DNA from 3 places in the Granulosicoccus antarcticus IMCC3135 genome. Region 1 is predicted to be linked to each of the others. Evidence: riboswitches for the same ligand, from Rfam matches in the RefSeq annotation. Region 1 holds a riboswitch; each other region holds the start of a gene.
The links. Region 1 has a riboswitch for cobalamin ahead of cobO (cob(I)yrinic acid a,c-diamide adenosyltransferase). Riboswitches for the same ligand answer to the same signal wherever they lie in the genome.

Region 1 (4,212 bases):
CTACGTACTGGGCAAGGATGAAGGCGGCCGTCATACGCCATTCTTCAACAACTACCGACCACAGTTCTACTTCCGTACAACGGATGTAACAGGTGCGGTTGAATTGCCAGAAGGTACTGAGATGGTAATGCCGGGTGACAACGTGAAAATCGTTGTTGAACTGATCAACCCGATTGCGATGGAAGACGGTTTGCGTTTTGCGATTCGTGAAGGTGGCCGTACCGTTGGTGCCGGCGTTGTTGCGAAGATAATCGAGTAATACATTATGGCAGCCAGTCAAACAATCCGAATTCGTCTGAAAGCATTCGATCACCGTCTGATCGACCGTTCTGCGAAAGAAATTCTTGAAACCGCCAAGCGTACTGGTGCCCGTGTTCTGGGTCCAATTCCTTTGCCTACCAAGAAAGAACGCTTCACTATCCTGGTTTCTCCGCACGTCAACAAAGACGCGCGCGACCAGTACGAGCTGCGTACTCACAAGCGTCTGATGGATATTGTTGATCCAACAGAAAAAACGGTAGATGCTCTGATGAAGTTGGATCTGGCCGCTGGTGTTGACGTTCAGATCAAGTTGGCTTAATAGCTAGATCTGTTTGTTCGACATTTCCTTTAAAGGCTCGCTTCGGCGGGCCTTTTCTGGTTTTGGGAATTGATGAATGTCGATACAACCGGAGATTTGACGGCATGTTGATGCTGATGGCCATGGTGGCCGAATTGTGTCTGGGTTGGCCCCCATCGCTATTTGCCGCTATTCGGCACCCTGTAGTCTGGATTGGCTGGATGATTAACCGGCTGGAACGACTCCTGAATCGAGAGGGATCATTGCCTCTTGCGCGCCAGTTGCTGGGTATGTTGACAGCGTTGCTGGTTGTCATCGTCACCACCCTGGTAGCGCTGTTGTTGGTCTGGTTACTGCCAGATACCCTTGCAGGGTTCATGCTGGAGGCACTGATTGCCTCAAGCTTGTTGGCCACCCGCAGTCTCTATGCTCATGTAGCGGCGGTCAGCCGTCCGTTATTACGTGCCGATGTGAGTGAGGCGCGCTCAGCGCTCAGTCTGATCGTTGGCCGAAGGACAGCAGATTTGCAAGAGTCGGGTATCGCTGGTGCCGCTTTGGAGAGCCTGGCGGAGAACGCCTCCGATGGTGTTGTAGCACCGTTGTTCTGGGGTGTCCTGTTTGGCTTGCCCGGGTTGGCCGCGTACAAGGCAATAAACACTCTGGATTCAATGATCGGTCATAAATCCACTCGGTATCTGGATTTTGGGCGTTTCTCCGCCAAACTGGATGATGTCGTCAACTGGTTGCCTGCCAGGCTGAGTGCATTGCTGATCTGGTTGGCAGGAGGGAGGGTCTGCTCCTTTCGTTCTCTGGCGATGCAGGCTCGACATCATCGCTCACCCAATGCCGGCTGGCCCGAATCTGCCATGGCCTTTGCACTGAAGATCAAGCTTTCAGGTCCGAGGGTCTATGAGGAAGGCATCAGTGAAGAGCCCTGGTTGAATGCCGAAGGTGCTAGCCCCGGTGCCCCCGAGTTGCACCAAGGACTGCTGGTCTATGCCTATGCGATGGTGTGGATGTTGGTACTACTGGTATTGCTTGCATGGCTTGATCTGGGTTATTGAGACACTGTACGGCTGGCACTGCTTGGTCGGGAGTAATACGTTTCAAACTGATTCTCGTTTTAATCGAATAACCATTGCCCGCCCGGTCATCAAAACCTGATTGACGTCTTGCAGAATGCGTGCAACCATGCTCGCGTTCGGGTTCTCTGGCATACGCTTGTGTGTCAGGGTGAAATGGGAAGTCCGGTGACGATCGATGCAATATATCGTTCAATTCCGGCGCAGCCCCCGCTGCTGTAAACCTGACGGATACGTCAGTTGCCACTGAGTGTTTGGCCTTGGAGCAAACCACTTGGGAAGGCGACGTTATCCGGTAGAAGGTAAGCCAGAAGACCTGCCTGACAATCGAAGTACTTGGTATTTGCTCCGGGGTGTGAGCGCGGCCGACGATACAGTTCAGGTAGTGGAGTGATTGATTGACTGGTACCTGAAGGTGTCAGTGGCTCCAGCGAAATAGCCTGTATTCTCTATCTGTCTGCGAAATCCCCGGACCTCGACGATGCGTCAATGGGAATCGGAAATGGAAGAGCAAGATAAACAGAAACACAGCGAACGCATGCAGCGCAAGAAAGCTGTTGTGGATGCGGGCATCGAAAAAGCCCAGATTGAACGCGGTATCGTCATTCTGATTACCGGTAACGGCAAGGGTAAGACCACCTCTGGTTTCGGCACCGTCTATCGGGCATTGGGCCACGGGCATCAGTGTGGTGTCGTGCAGTTCATCAAGGGCACGCAGTCTACTGGTGAGGTCACTTTTTTGCAGCAATGCATGGGACTTGCCACTGTGCAGTACCACGCCATGGCAACGGGTTTTACCTGGAACACACAGAACTGGGATGCCGATAAAGCGGCGGCCGATGAGGCCTGGTCTCATGCCAGGCGTCTGCTGCAAGATGAGTCTGTGCAACTGGTGTTGCTCGATGAGCTGACCTATATGCTCAAGTACAAATTTCTGGATATGGAGGATGTGCTCTCGACCATCCGCGCTCGACCGGAAGGTCAGACGGTGATTATCACTGGTCGCGCCGCTCGGCCGGAACTACATGAAATAGCAGACACAATCAGCGAGATCGCAGATCGCAAACATGCCTACAAAGCCGGTGTAAAAGCTCAGCCAGGTATCGATTTCTGAGGAGAGGGCAGGATGATGAATGCTCACGATACTGCGCCCGAAGCACTCGTTCATCGAGGTGCTTGCGTGGCTGAGTGTGTGACATTTGTCAGTTGTTGGACGACTGGAATAGCACCACTTGCGTTAGTGCTCACACTCGGATTGCATGCTACGGCGACGGCAGGGTCACTATCGTCGGCTTCGTCGACGACGGAATCAATGCTGCAAGCACCTGGCCGTGATGCGACCGTGATAAAGCCAGCCTTGCTCAGTGAGCAGCGCCTGCCCAGAGTCATGTCTACCAATCTGTGTGCCGATATGCTGTTGCTGGGGTTGGCTGATGCATCGCAGATCGTCTCGCTCTCATACCAGTCGCAAGACCCGAAACGCTCCTCGCAGGCCTCATTAGCCAGAAATTTTGCCAGTAATCAGGCCAGTGCCGAGGAGGTGATTGCCAGTCAACCGGATATCGTTCTGGCGTCCCGGCGCTGGCAGGCACAACATCAGGTGCGTTTGTTCGAACGCTTTGGTATCAATATTATCAACGTGCCGTACCCGAAAGACTGGGCGAGTATTTTTGACAGTCTGGAGCAGATCGGTGAGGCTATTGGTCGTGGTGCCAGAGCGGCTGAACTGATCGCTGATACACAACGTCGCTTACAACAGGTGGAAGCATCGTCTGCGGCTCGAAGTGCACTCTACCTGAGAGGTAATGGTGGGACGGCCGCATCAGGTACCTTTATAGATGCCTTGTTCCAGGCACTTGCCGTGAGCAACAAGGCTAGCGAATACGGCGTGACAGGCTGGGGTCGGGTATCTCTCGAGTCGATCGTGCTTGATCCCCCCGATGCATTCATGCTCAGTCGTACCGAACACGACACATCACTTGCTCGATCTGGTGTGATTCGACATCCATTGTTGCGTGACTTGCTGTTCAGCAAGCCGGTGTTGTCACTCAGCAATCTGGATGCGGGGTGTAGTGACTGGCGGCAGGTGGAAACCGTGGAGAAGCTGGCTGGCGAGCTGAGCTCGCAGTCTGGTATCCCGGCTCAAGGGGCTCAGCCATGACGGTGGGGCGTGACGTTCTATTGAATAGCACCCTGTTGCTGACACTACTTGTGTTGACAGTGTGGTCTCTGACCATCGGACCATTGCCATTGTCCGTAGCTGATGTGATGTCAGCCCTGTTCAGCACGGCTTCGTCCACCTCTGTGGATGATTTGTTGTCAGAAACAGACCTGCAAACCCGATATCACATCATCGTGACAGAGATACGCCTGCCCCGGGCTTTGCTCGCGGTGCTGGTGGGCAGCTCACTGGGCATGTCCGGAGCTGCATTGCAGGGACTACTCAGAAATCCTCTAGCCGATCCCGGACTTCTGGGGGTTAGTGCCAGTGCCAGTCTGGGGGCCGTTTTATGTCTCTACTTTGGTCTTTCCGGATTGAACCTCTGGTTACTGCCGGTCTCGGCCATGGTG
Region 2 (4,212 bases), 3.6 Mb from region 1:
GACCAGGTTTGGGATACCCGTTGAAGTCCTCGATATTGTCGTCACTGATATTATGTATGCCAAGGGTGGTTTGCCATTGGTCTTGAGACCAGTCGATACCGATTGAATGTTGCTCACTGTCGGCTGCGGGCAGGATATTGGCTCTGTCGTAGAAGCGTTTTTTCTGGATATCCAGTTCATACCAGAGCGTGACAGCAGAGGGTTGATACTGGATACGACCATACAAGGAGAACTGAGATTCACCAGGCAGATATTTGTCGCGAAAGCCTTCGGCTGTGTCGCGACTTTTGGGAGATTGCCATGTCATGTTGCTACGCAGCTGAATTTTTGGGGTTAGTGCCAGTTCGCCAGCCAGTTCAATTCCGATGACACGTGCCGCACCGGCATTGGTGGGTTCACCAATACCACGGGCGTTAAATGACGTCACAATCAGCTCATCACGTTCGCTGCCGAACAGTGTGCTGCTCAGGCTCATGTCATCAGTTCTGAACTGTATGCCGACGTCCAGGTTGATACCATTTTCCGGTTTCAATTCAGGGTTTCCATTGACCAGACCGATGGAGCCGTAGAGCTCGCCGAACGAGGGTTCACGATAGAAGCTGCCGGCATTTCCTGTGACGGTGATCAGGCTTGTGGGTCGATAGGCCAGTCCGATTTGTAGTCCTGTATTCGAGTCGCTGGAATATTCATGCAACTCTTGTGATGTGCTTGCCTGTGAACCATCAAGGCTGTTGTGCTGCCATCGCAAGGCAGGTGTCAGCGACCAGGTATCGGTGGAATCGAACCACACATAATGCACGGTGGCAAGGCTGCTCTGGCGACGCGCATCGAAGGCTGCTGATTCATCCAACCCATCGGTGGAGTCCAGTTTTTCCTGGCGTAGATCCAGAGACAAGCCCAATGTGCCTGCATCACCCAAGTGTTCCCAATAGGTCTTGGCACCCAGGGTGTTGGTCTGGTTGTCGCTATCCTGCGCGCCCAATCCGACCTGACTCTCAAGGTCCTGATATTGAGCGGAATTCGTATGCCAGTAGATGTTGTGACGACTGTTCCAGTTACCCAGACCATCAAGGATCTGTGATAGCTGGAATTGGCTGGCAGCCGTGTCGTAACTGGCAACATTGTCAGGGTTGTTGCCCCATTCCGGTACTCCCAGTTCGCGAGCTGACACTTGGATGGTCAGATCGGTACGGGCATTCTTGTTTTGCTGATAGCCCATGCGCAGCAGGGCTGAGGTTCGCCTGGCATCGGCATTGTTGCGCTTTTCGTCTGTGTCGTCCTCGGTATTGAGTGGCGTACCATTTTTATTGGTGAACCGGAAATCGTTATCGCTTTGTCGATGACTGATTGCAGCGGCTACATCCCAGGCGCCATGTCGCGATTGATGCGAGAGCTGTAGCCCGGCCAGCGACAGGCTGCCCACACCCAGACGGATTCGGGTGGCATTGACCTTGGAGGCTTGCAGACTATTGAGATTGATGGCTCCACCGATACCCGCATGCCCAAGTTGCATGGGCGTACTGCCGCGATAGATGTCGACTGAGCCCAGATTGAGCATCTCGAGCGTGGAGAAATCCACGACCGGATTACCGCCATTGTTGAGCAATACACCATCGAGATACACCGCTGTCTGTGCACCCGTTGCCGCGCGAATACTGACACTGGAGAAACTGCCAAAACCTCCTGATTGACGATACTGCACACCGCTTTCGCGCGCCAGCACGGCGGCCAGAGCGTTGGGTGAGCGTTCCAACTCCACCCGTTCAACCCGGCTGCGGCTGGCTGTGCTCTCTTCACTGATCACATTGCCCGTACGGTAGGGCAGTTCGCCAATGGCCTCAACCGTGCCCAGAGTGGTATCTGCTTCTGCGTAGACCAGTCCGGTACTCGCCCAGGGAAAGGCGAGCAACAGCAGGCCAGCCAGAACAGGCGGGCGAGAGCTGGCAGAAGTGGCTATGGATTCTTTGATCGATTTACTGGAACGCAACCCCGCGTTACCTCAGGTTGTACCGAGTGGGGTTTGAGCAGGTCAGAGAGATACTGGCATCTGGGCTGGCACGAAGTGCTGAAGCGCAAACTGCATCTCAATTTCCACTGACACCCCGCCAGATTGGTAAAAGACGTATCGCCTGGCAGGTCTCCTGGCTTGTAACTGTCCAATGCTGGTGTTCACCAGCGAAAGGGTCTTCGCTCCCTTCCCAGATATATATTGCATCCAGTGGGTCAATAGCGAAACGCGTTACTTACAGTTGCGGGGGCAGCCGAGGAATGACACCTCGTTCCCTTTTCATCTTTGTCAGAACCTTGCGACAGGCGACAGCATACACCAGTTGGGGTTACACCGAACGCTACCACGGGATGCCGAGGCATGTTTCGTGATTGAGCTCTGGTTGGTGGTGTGAATCCGGATGCCTGCGGCGACCGCAGTTCTCACCTGTTGATTTCCTTATGCTGCTGAAGATATATGAACAAGCGTGCGCTAGTAACGGGTGCAGATGGATTTATCGGTTCACATCTGACCGAACTGCTGCTGCGCGAAGGCTACACGGTACGTGCGCTGGTCCAGTACAACTCCCTGGGGTCGTGGGGGTGGCTGGACTCGATAACGCCGCCTGACAATCTCGAAGTTGTCAGTGGCGATATCCGTGATTCGAACTTCTGTCGCGTTCTGACGCGAGATATCGACGTCGTCTTTCATCTGGCGGCTCTGATTGCCATTCCGTATTCATATATCGCCCCGGGTAGCTATCTGGATACCAATGCCGGCGGCACGCTGAATATTTGTCAGGCCTCGATGGATAACCAGGTTGGCCGGGTTATTCATACATCTACGAGTGAGGTCTATGGCACCGCTCGCTATGTGCCCATTGATGAGCAGCATCCCTTGCAGGCACAGTCGCCTTACAGTGCATCCAAGATTGCCGCCGATGCCATGGCCTTGAGCTTTCATCACTCTTTCGAGCTGCCACTGACGATTGCCCGACCGTTCAATACTTACGGGCCGCGGCAGTCGGCCAGAGCCGTCATACCGGCGATTATTTGTCAGATTGCTGCTGACAAGGCTGAAATTCAGCTCGGTGATTTGTCACCAACGCGGGATTTCAACTACGTTGACGATACCTGTCGCGGCTTTTTGGCACTGGCTCGTAGTGATGCATCGATTGGCGAAACCGTCAATATCGGTTCCAATACCGAGATTTCCATACAGGATACGCTGGAGTTGATCCGCGAGCTGATGGGCAGTGATACGCGTTTCGTCGTCGATGAGAATCGATTGCGTCCCGCTGCATCCGAGGTGCATCGCCTGGTGTGTGACAACTCGAAGATGATAGGCATGACAGGTCATAGTCCCCAGATCGCTATCCGCGAGGGTCTGCAAAGAACCATTGATTGGCTAATCGAGCCAGATAACCTGAAACGTTACCGGGCCGAGCTCTACCATGTTTGACAGTCTGGTTGATTTCGTCAGACAGCAGTTTGATCAGAGCAATTCCATCGGTTTGCATGAACCCAGATTTGGTGAGAGGGACAGACAGGCACTGATTGAGGTTATCGACTCTGGCATGGTGTCCAGTGTCGGTCAGTGTGTCGATGAGTTCGAACAACTGATCGCATCGTATGCCGGTGCTGCTCATGGGATCGCGACAGTCAACGGTACTAGCGCCTTGCATGTCAGCTTACTGGTTGCCGGGGTGATTCCGGGGGATCTTGTCTTGACACAGTCACTGAGTTTTGTGGCCACCTGTAACGCCATATCCTATTGTGGTGCAGAGCCTGTGTTCATTGACGTAGATCGACAAAGTCTGGGTCTGGCGCCAGCGGCACTACAGGAATTTCTGGAAAGTCAGACAGAACTGCGAGATGACGGCTGTTGCTGGCATATAGAGACAAACCGACGTATTCCTGTGTGCATGCCGATGCATACATTCGGATTTCCGGCATCGATTCACCAGATTGCGCAGCTTTGCCTGGCACACGGTCTTCAGCTTGTAGAGGATAGTGCCGAGGCGTTGGGCAGTTGGCATACAGGCGTGCATTGTGGTGTCGCAGGCAATCTGGGTGTGTTGAGCTTCAACGGGAACAAGATCATGACCACCGGTGGCGGCGGCATGGTTCTGACCAATGATGCTGAGCTGGCCAAACGAGTTAGGCATCTGACTACAACAGCCAGAGTCACCGAACCCTTGAAGTGGCTCCATGACGAGGTCGGCT
Region 3 (4,212 bases), 2.1 Mb from region 1:
CCCAGGTTGCCACCATCCATGGCCTTGGCAATGTTCAGGCTGCCCAGGTTGCAGGAGATGTCCGTACCCATATGCTGATAGCTCAGATCATCATTGAAGGTGGAGGCCTCATTGACCTGCAGAATTTCCGAACACAAGTTGGACATGGATATGCGTCCGGCCACCGGGTTCGCCCGGTTGGCGGTGTCTTCAAACAGGATGTAGGGATAGCCACTTTCAAACTGGATCTCGGCAATGTTCTGAAAGAACTGACGCGCATTGATCTTGGTTTTGCGGATACGTGGATCATCCACCATATCGTGATATCGCTCGCTGACCGAAATGTCGGCAAACGCCTGTCCATAGACGCGTTCCACATCATGCGGGGAGAACAGATACATGTCCTCGTTCTTGCGTGCCAGCTCAAAAGTGATATCCGGTATGACAACACCCAGCGAGAGTGTCTTGATGCGAATCTTCTCGTCAGCATTCTCGCGCTTGGTATCCAGAAAGCGCAATATGTCCGGATGATGTGCGTTCAGATAAACCGCACCGGCGCCTTGTCGGGCGCCCAGCTGGTTGGCATAGGAGAAACTGTCTTCGAGCAATTTCATTACCGGAATAACACCAGAGGATTGATTCTCGATGCCTTTGATAGGCGCGCCTTGCTCACGAATATTGGTCAGCATCAGAGCAACTCCGCCACCGCGCTTGGAGAGTTGCAGGGCTGAATTGATACCCCGTCCAATGCTTTCCATATTGTCTTCGAGTCGCAGAAGAAAGCAGGAGATCAGCTCCCCGCGCTGCGCCTTGCCGGCGTTGAGAAAGGTAGGTGTTGCCGGCTGGAAGCGACCACTGAGGATTTCCTCCATCAGAGTCAGGGCGTAATCTTCGTCACTGCGTGCCAGGTATAATGCAACCATGACCACACGATCCTCATAACGTTCGAGATAACGTGCGCCATCGCGAGTGGTCAGTGTGTAGGAGGTGTAGTACTTGAAAGCACCCAGAAAGGTGGGAAAGCGGAATTTGAAGGCGAAGGCCTTGCTCCAGATTTTAGCGAGGAACTCAGGTGAGTACTGTTCCAGAGCCTGCGCCTCGTAATAGCCTTCATCCACCAGGTAGCGAAGCTTCTCTTCGAGTGAATGGAAGAAGACAGTATTCTGGTTGACATGCTGGAGGAAATACTGACGAGCGGCACGACGATCGGCGTCGAACTGTATATGTCCCTGCGCATCATAGAGGTTCAGCATGGCGTTTAATGCGTGATAATCCAGCTGCTGGGCTTCGTTCTTCACGGCTCGTTCGAGTGTTGCTGTGTCCAAAAGAGTTCTAGTCCTTGTCTGACAAGTTGGATGTCCTTCTGCGTGCCCGCCAGTTCAAAGCGGTACAGCACGGGTACCTGGCATTTACGGGCAATCACATCGCCAGCGAGGGCGAAGGTTGTTCCGAAATTGCGATTACCTGCGGCGATCACACCGCGCAGTTGGTTACGTAGTTGCACATCGTTCAACGCCCGTATCACCGGTTTGGGTACGGCCCCACGCCCCTGGCCATCTGCAAATGTCGGGCAGATCAGGACGAAAGGTAGGTCGATGATGGGGACAGGCGCATCAAGCCGGATCGGCAGGCGAATAGCCGGCAGATCCAGTTTTTGAATGAAGCGTTCTGTGTTGCCCGATGCGCTGGAGTAATAGAGCAGTGAGCTCAATCACTCACACCAGGGAGTTGATCATGTCCGGGCGAAAGCCTGCCCAGTGATGTTCACCTGCGACCACAACCGGTGCTTGTCGATAGCCCAGAGATTCGACCAGCTTGAAAGCGTCGTCATCCAGTGTCAGATCGACAACCTGGAAGCTCAGACCTTTGGCTGACAAGGCGCGCGTGGTGGCTGTGCATTGCACACAGGCAGGCTTGGAATATACGGTGATGCTCATTGCTCTTCGTCCCCGAAGTGTGACGGACGGAAGGCCATGCGGAGCCATCGCTGAGGATTCAGCACCAGCAACTCCAGAGCCCTCCGCCCTTGGTTTCATCGTTGTGCCTGGCAGGTCTCCTGACTCGTGACTCCAGCGCGCAAACCCTCCTTCCCGATGCGAACATCAGTGGTTCAATAGGTTGTTGCTTGTCACTTACAGTTGCGGGGGCAGTGCCGGAATTTCACCGGTTTCCCTCTTAGCCTGCGACAAGTGTCGCAGGAACCAGAACCACACTATGTTGGGGTACGAGGCCATCAATTGTCAACATGTAGTTGTTGAAAATTCTGGCAGTGATGGGGTTACTTCATGCAAGCAGGCTCAGGCGAGTCTTTGTTTCTCTTCTTTTGTGAAGCGCAGGTGTCCGGTTTTGACCCAGATACGGGCGCCGCTGGCACCGGCTGTGGCCTGAAAATCGGCATGCAGAGGGATGCGTAACCATGAAAGTTTATCGACCGTTTCTCCCTCTTGAGTGAAGCTGCCGTCGAGTACCAGCAGCTCGGCTCCACCATTGGTGTCCAGCGTGACGGTCGCACCTGCCTCCCATTGCTCCAGACGTACCGTCTCTCGGCTGTCTTCAAACAAGGTATGTAGCTGCACACCGGAGCGTACAGGATCATTGTTCAGCTCCACGGTGTTCATGTCAGCAACTACGTGCTGTCGGTCATCCAGATCGAACTGCCAGAGTTTCACGAAGATAATGCAGCCATCGTCTGAACGTGGTGTATGGCTGGATTGTGGTGGGTTGCGGATATAGGAGCCTGCCGGATAATCTCCATGCTCATCCTGAAAGATGCCTTCGAGCACGACAAACTCCTCACCGCCTGTATGAACATGCGATGAAAAATGGCTGTTGGGTGCATAACTCACCACGGTGGTGGCACGGGCAACTTCGTTGCCGACTCGATCCAGCACTCTTCTGCGTACGCCTTTCATCGGTGAATCCTGCCACTCGATATCGGGTGTGTGCAGGAGAGATCGTTGTGAGAAGTCTGCGTTGATTTCCATATGGGGTGATTCTCGTTGTTAGCGGTTTATCGAATACAAAGAGTTGTCGAAATAGATGAAAGTCTACGTACTTGATAGTTGTAGCTGGTAAGTACAGCATGTATTTACCTATCAGATGGTAGATAGATTAGCATGAATATTTCTACTCGCAGAAAAGTGAGTCAATGAAAGGCGGCAACACTGTTTTGTGTGACAAGTCATGTTTCCAGTTGGATATCTGCACTATTTACAGGGTCAATGAGCAGTTGTTGCAGCAGGCGAATAGTCCTCTCAGGTTCTCCCATACTTAGTTCTCGTCCAGATCGGACCAAACAGCAAACGAGGTATCGAGTATGAATTGGGATCAAGTAGAAGGTAACTGGAAGCAATTCAAAGGCGGTGTTCAATCCAAATGGGGTGAGATCACTAACGATGAGCTTGACCAGATTGATGGCAATCGTGAGCAGCTCGAGGGCAAGATCCAAGAGCGCTATGGCAAGACCAAGGAAGAGGCCCGCGAGGAAGTCGACAAGATGCTGGCTGAAACCAAGGAGTAATATCCTTGCGCTGGCTTTGAGTGTTTATAGCCTGCGTATGCTCCGCACTACCTGGTTTAAAGTGTGAATGAAAGAGCTAGTTGAAGTGTGAGTGACAGAGGCCGGCTCGGGAACGAGTCGGCCTTTTTTCGTCTGGTACTGACTATCCAATTATCGTGTCGTGTTGTGCCTGGTTATTCAATCACCGTGATATCAACGCAGCGGTTCATTGAACGGCCTTTACTGGATTCATTTGAATTTTTTGGACGATCCTCTCCATAAACCACGACTTCAAGACGGGATTGAGCTATCCCTCTGGCTCTCAAATAGTTTATGACCACTTCAGCTCTGCTTTGCGAGAGTGCAATATTGGATTCCAGGGTGCCTGAATTATCCGTATGCGCTGATATCATAAAGCGATGCGAAGGCGTGGCTCTCATCCCGTTTATGATGTTATCCAGAATGGTTCTTGAAGACTGCTCCAACTCATCTGATCCGGTACGAAATGCAATACTGGATAGCAGGCCTGAAATCAGGGCGCAGCCACTGTCATTGACGGGAGCTGAGGGTTCGGAATTCTGACAATAATCCAGATCATCCGGAACTGAATCACCGTCGGTATCTTGCAGTGTTGTACTTGTTGCGGATGCGAGTACGGGGGCGGCTTCCGCTTCGGACATAGGTGCCGGTGTCGATACAGGTAATACGATCGCCTCAGTAACTTCAGGTTGGGG

Region 2: linked by a shared signal. The riboswitch ahead of IMCC3135_RS24030 (TonB-dependent receptor) and the one ahead of cobO (cob(I)yrinic acid a,c-diamide adenosyltransferase) in region 1 are both predicted to bind cobalamin.
Region 3: linked by a shared signal. The riboswitch ahead of nrdH (glutaredoxin-like protein NrdH) and the one ahead of cobO (cob(I)yrinic acid a,c-diamide adenosyltransferase) in region 1 are both predicted to bind cobalamin.

The regions. Positions count from the first base shown of each region.
Region 1 covers NZ_CP018632.1:1,969,075-1,973,286, forward strand. The annotation lists gene tuf (elongation factor Tu) at 1-259, shown strand, start outside; gene rpsJ (30S ribosomal protein S10) at 266-580, shown strand; gene cbiB (adenosylcobinamide-phosphate synthase CbiB) at 685-1,623, shown strand; cobalamin riboswitch at 1,746-1,979, shown strand; gene cobO (cob(I)yrinic acid a,c-diamide adenosyltransferase) at 2,144-2,755, shown strand; gene IMCC3135_RS08475 (ABC transporter substrate-binding protein) at 2,768-3,802, shown strand; gene IMCC3135_RS08480 (FecCD family ABC transporter permease) at 3,799-4,212, shown strand, end outside.
Region 2 covers NZ_CP018632.1:5,541,577-5,545,788, reverse strand. The annotation lists gene IMCC3135_RS24030 (TonB-dependent receptor) at 1-1,987, opposite strand, end outside; cobalamin riboswitch at 2,115-2,322, opposite strand; gene IMCC3135_RS24025 (NAD-dependent 4,6-dehydratase LegB) at 2,465-3,448, shown strand; gene IMCC3135_RS24020 (LegC family aminotransferase) at 3,441-4,212, shown strand, end outside.
Region 3 covers NZ_CP018632.1:7,688,131-7,692,342, reverse strand. The annotation lists gene nrdE (class 1b ribonucleoside-diphosphate reductase subunit alpha) at 1-1,304, opposite strand, end outside; gene nrdI (class Ib ribonucleoside-diphosphate reductase assembly flavoprotein NrdI) at 1,274-1,690, opposite strand; gene nrdH (glutaredoxin-like protein NrdH) at 1,695-1,916, opposite strand; cobalamin riboswitch at 2,009-2,200, opposite strand; gene IMCC3135_RS33380 (cupin domain-containing protein) at 2,277-2,963, opposite strand; gene IMCC3135_RS33375 (CsbD family protein) at 3,296-3,499, shown strand; gene IMCC3135_RS33370 (OmpA family protein) at 3,673-4,212, opposite strand, start outside.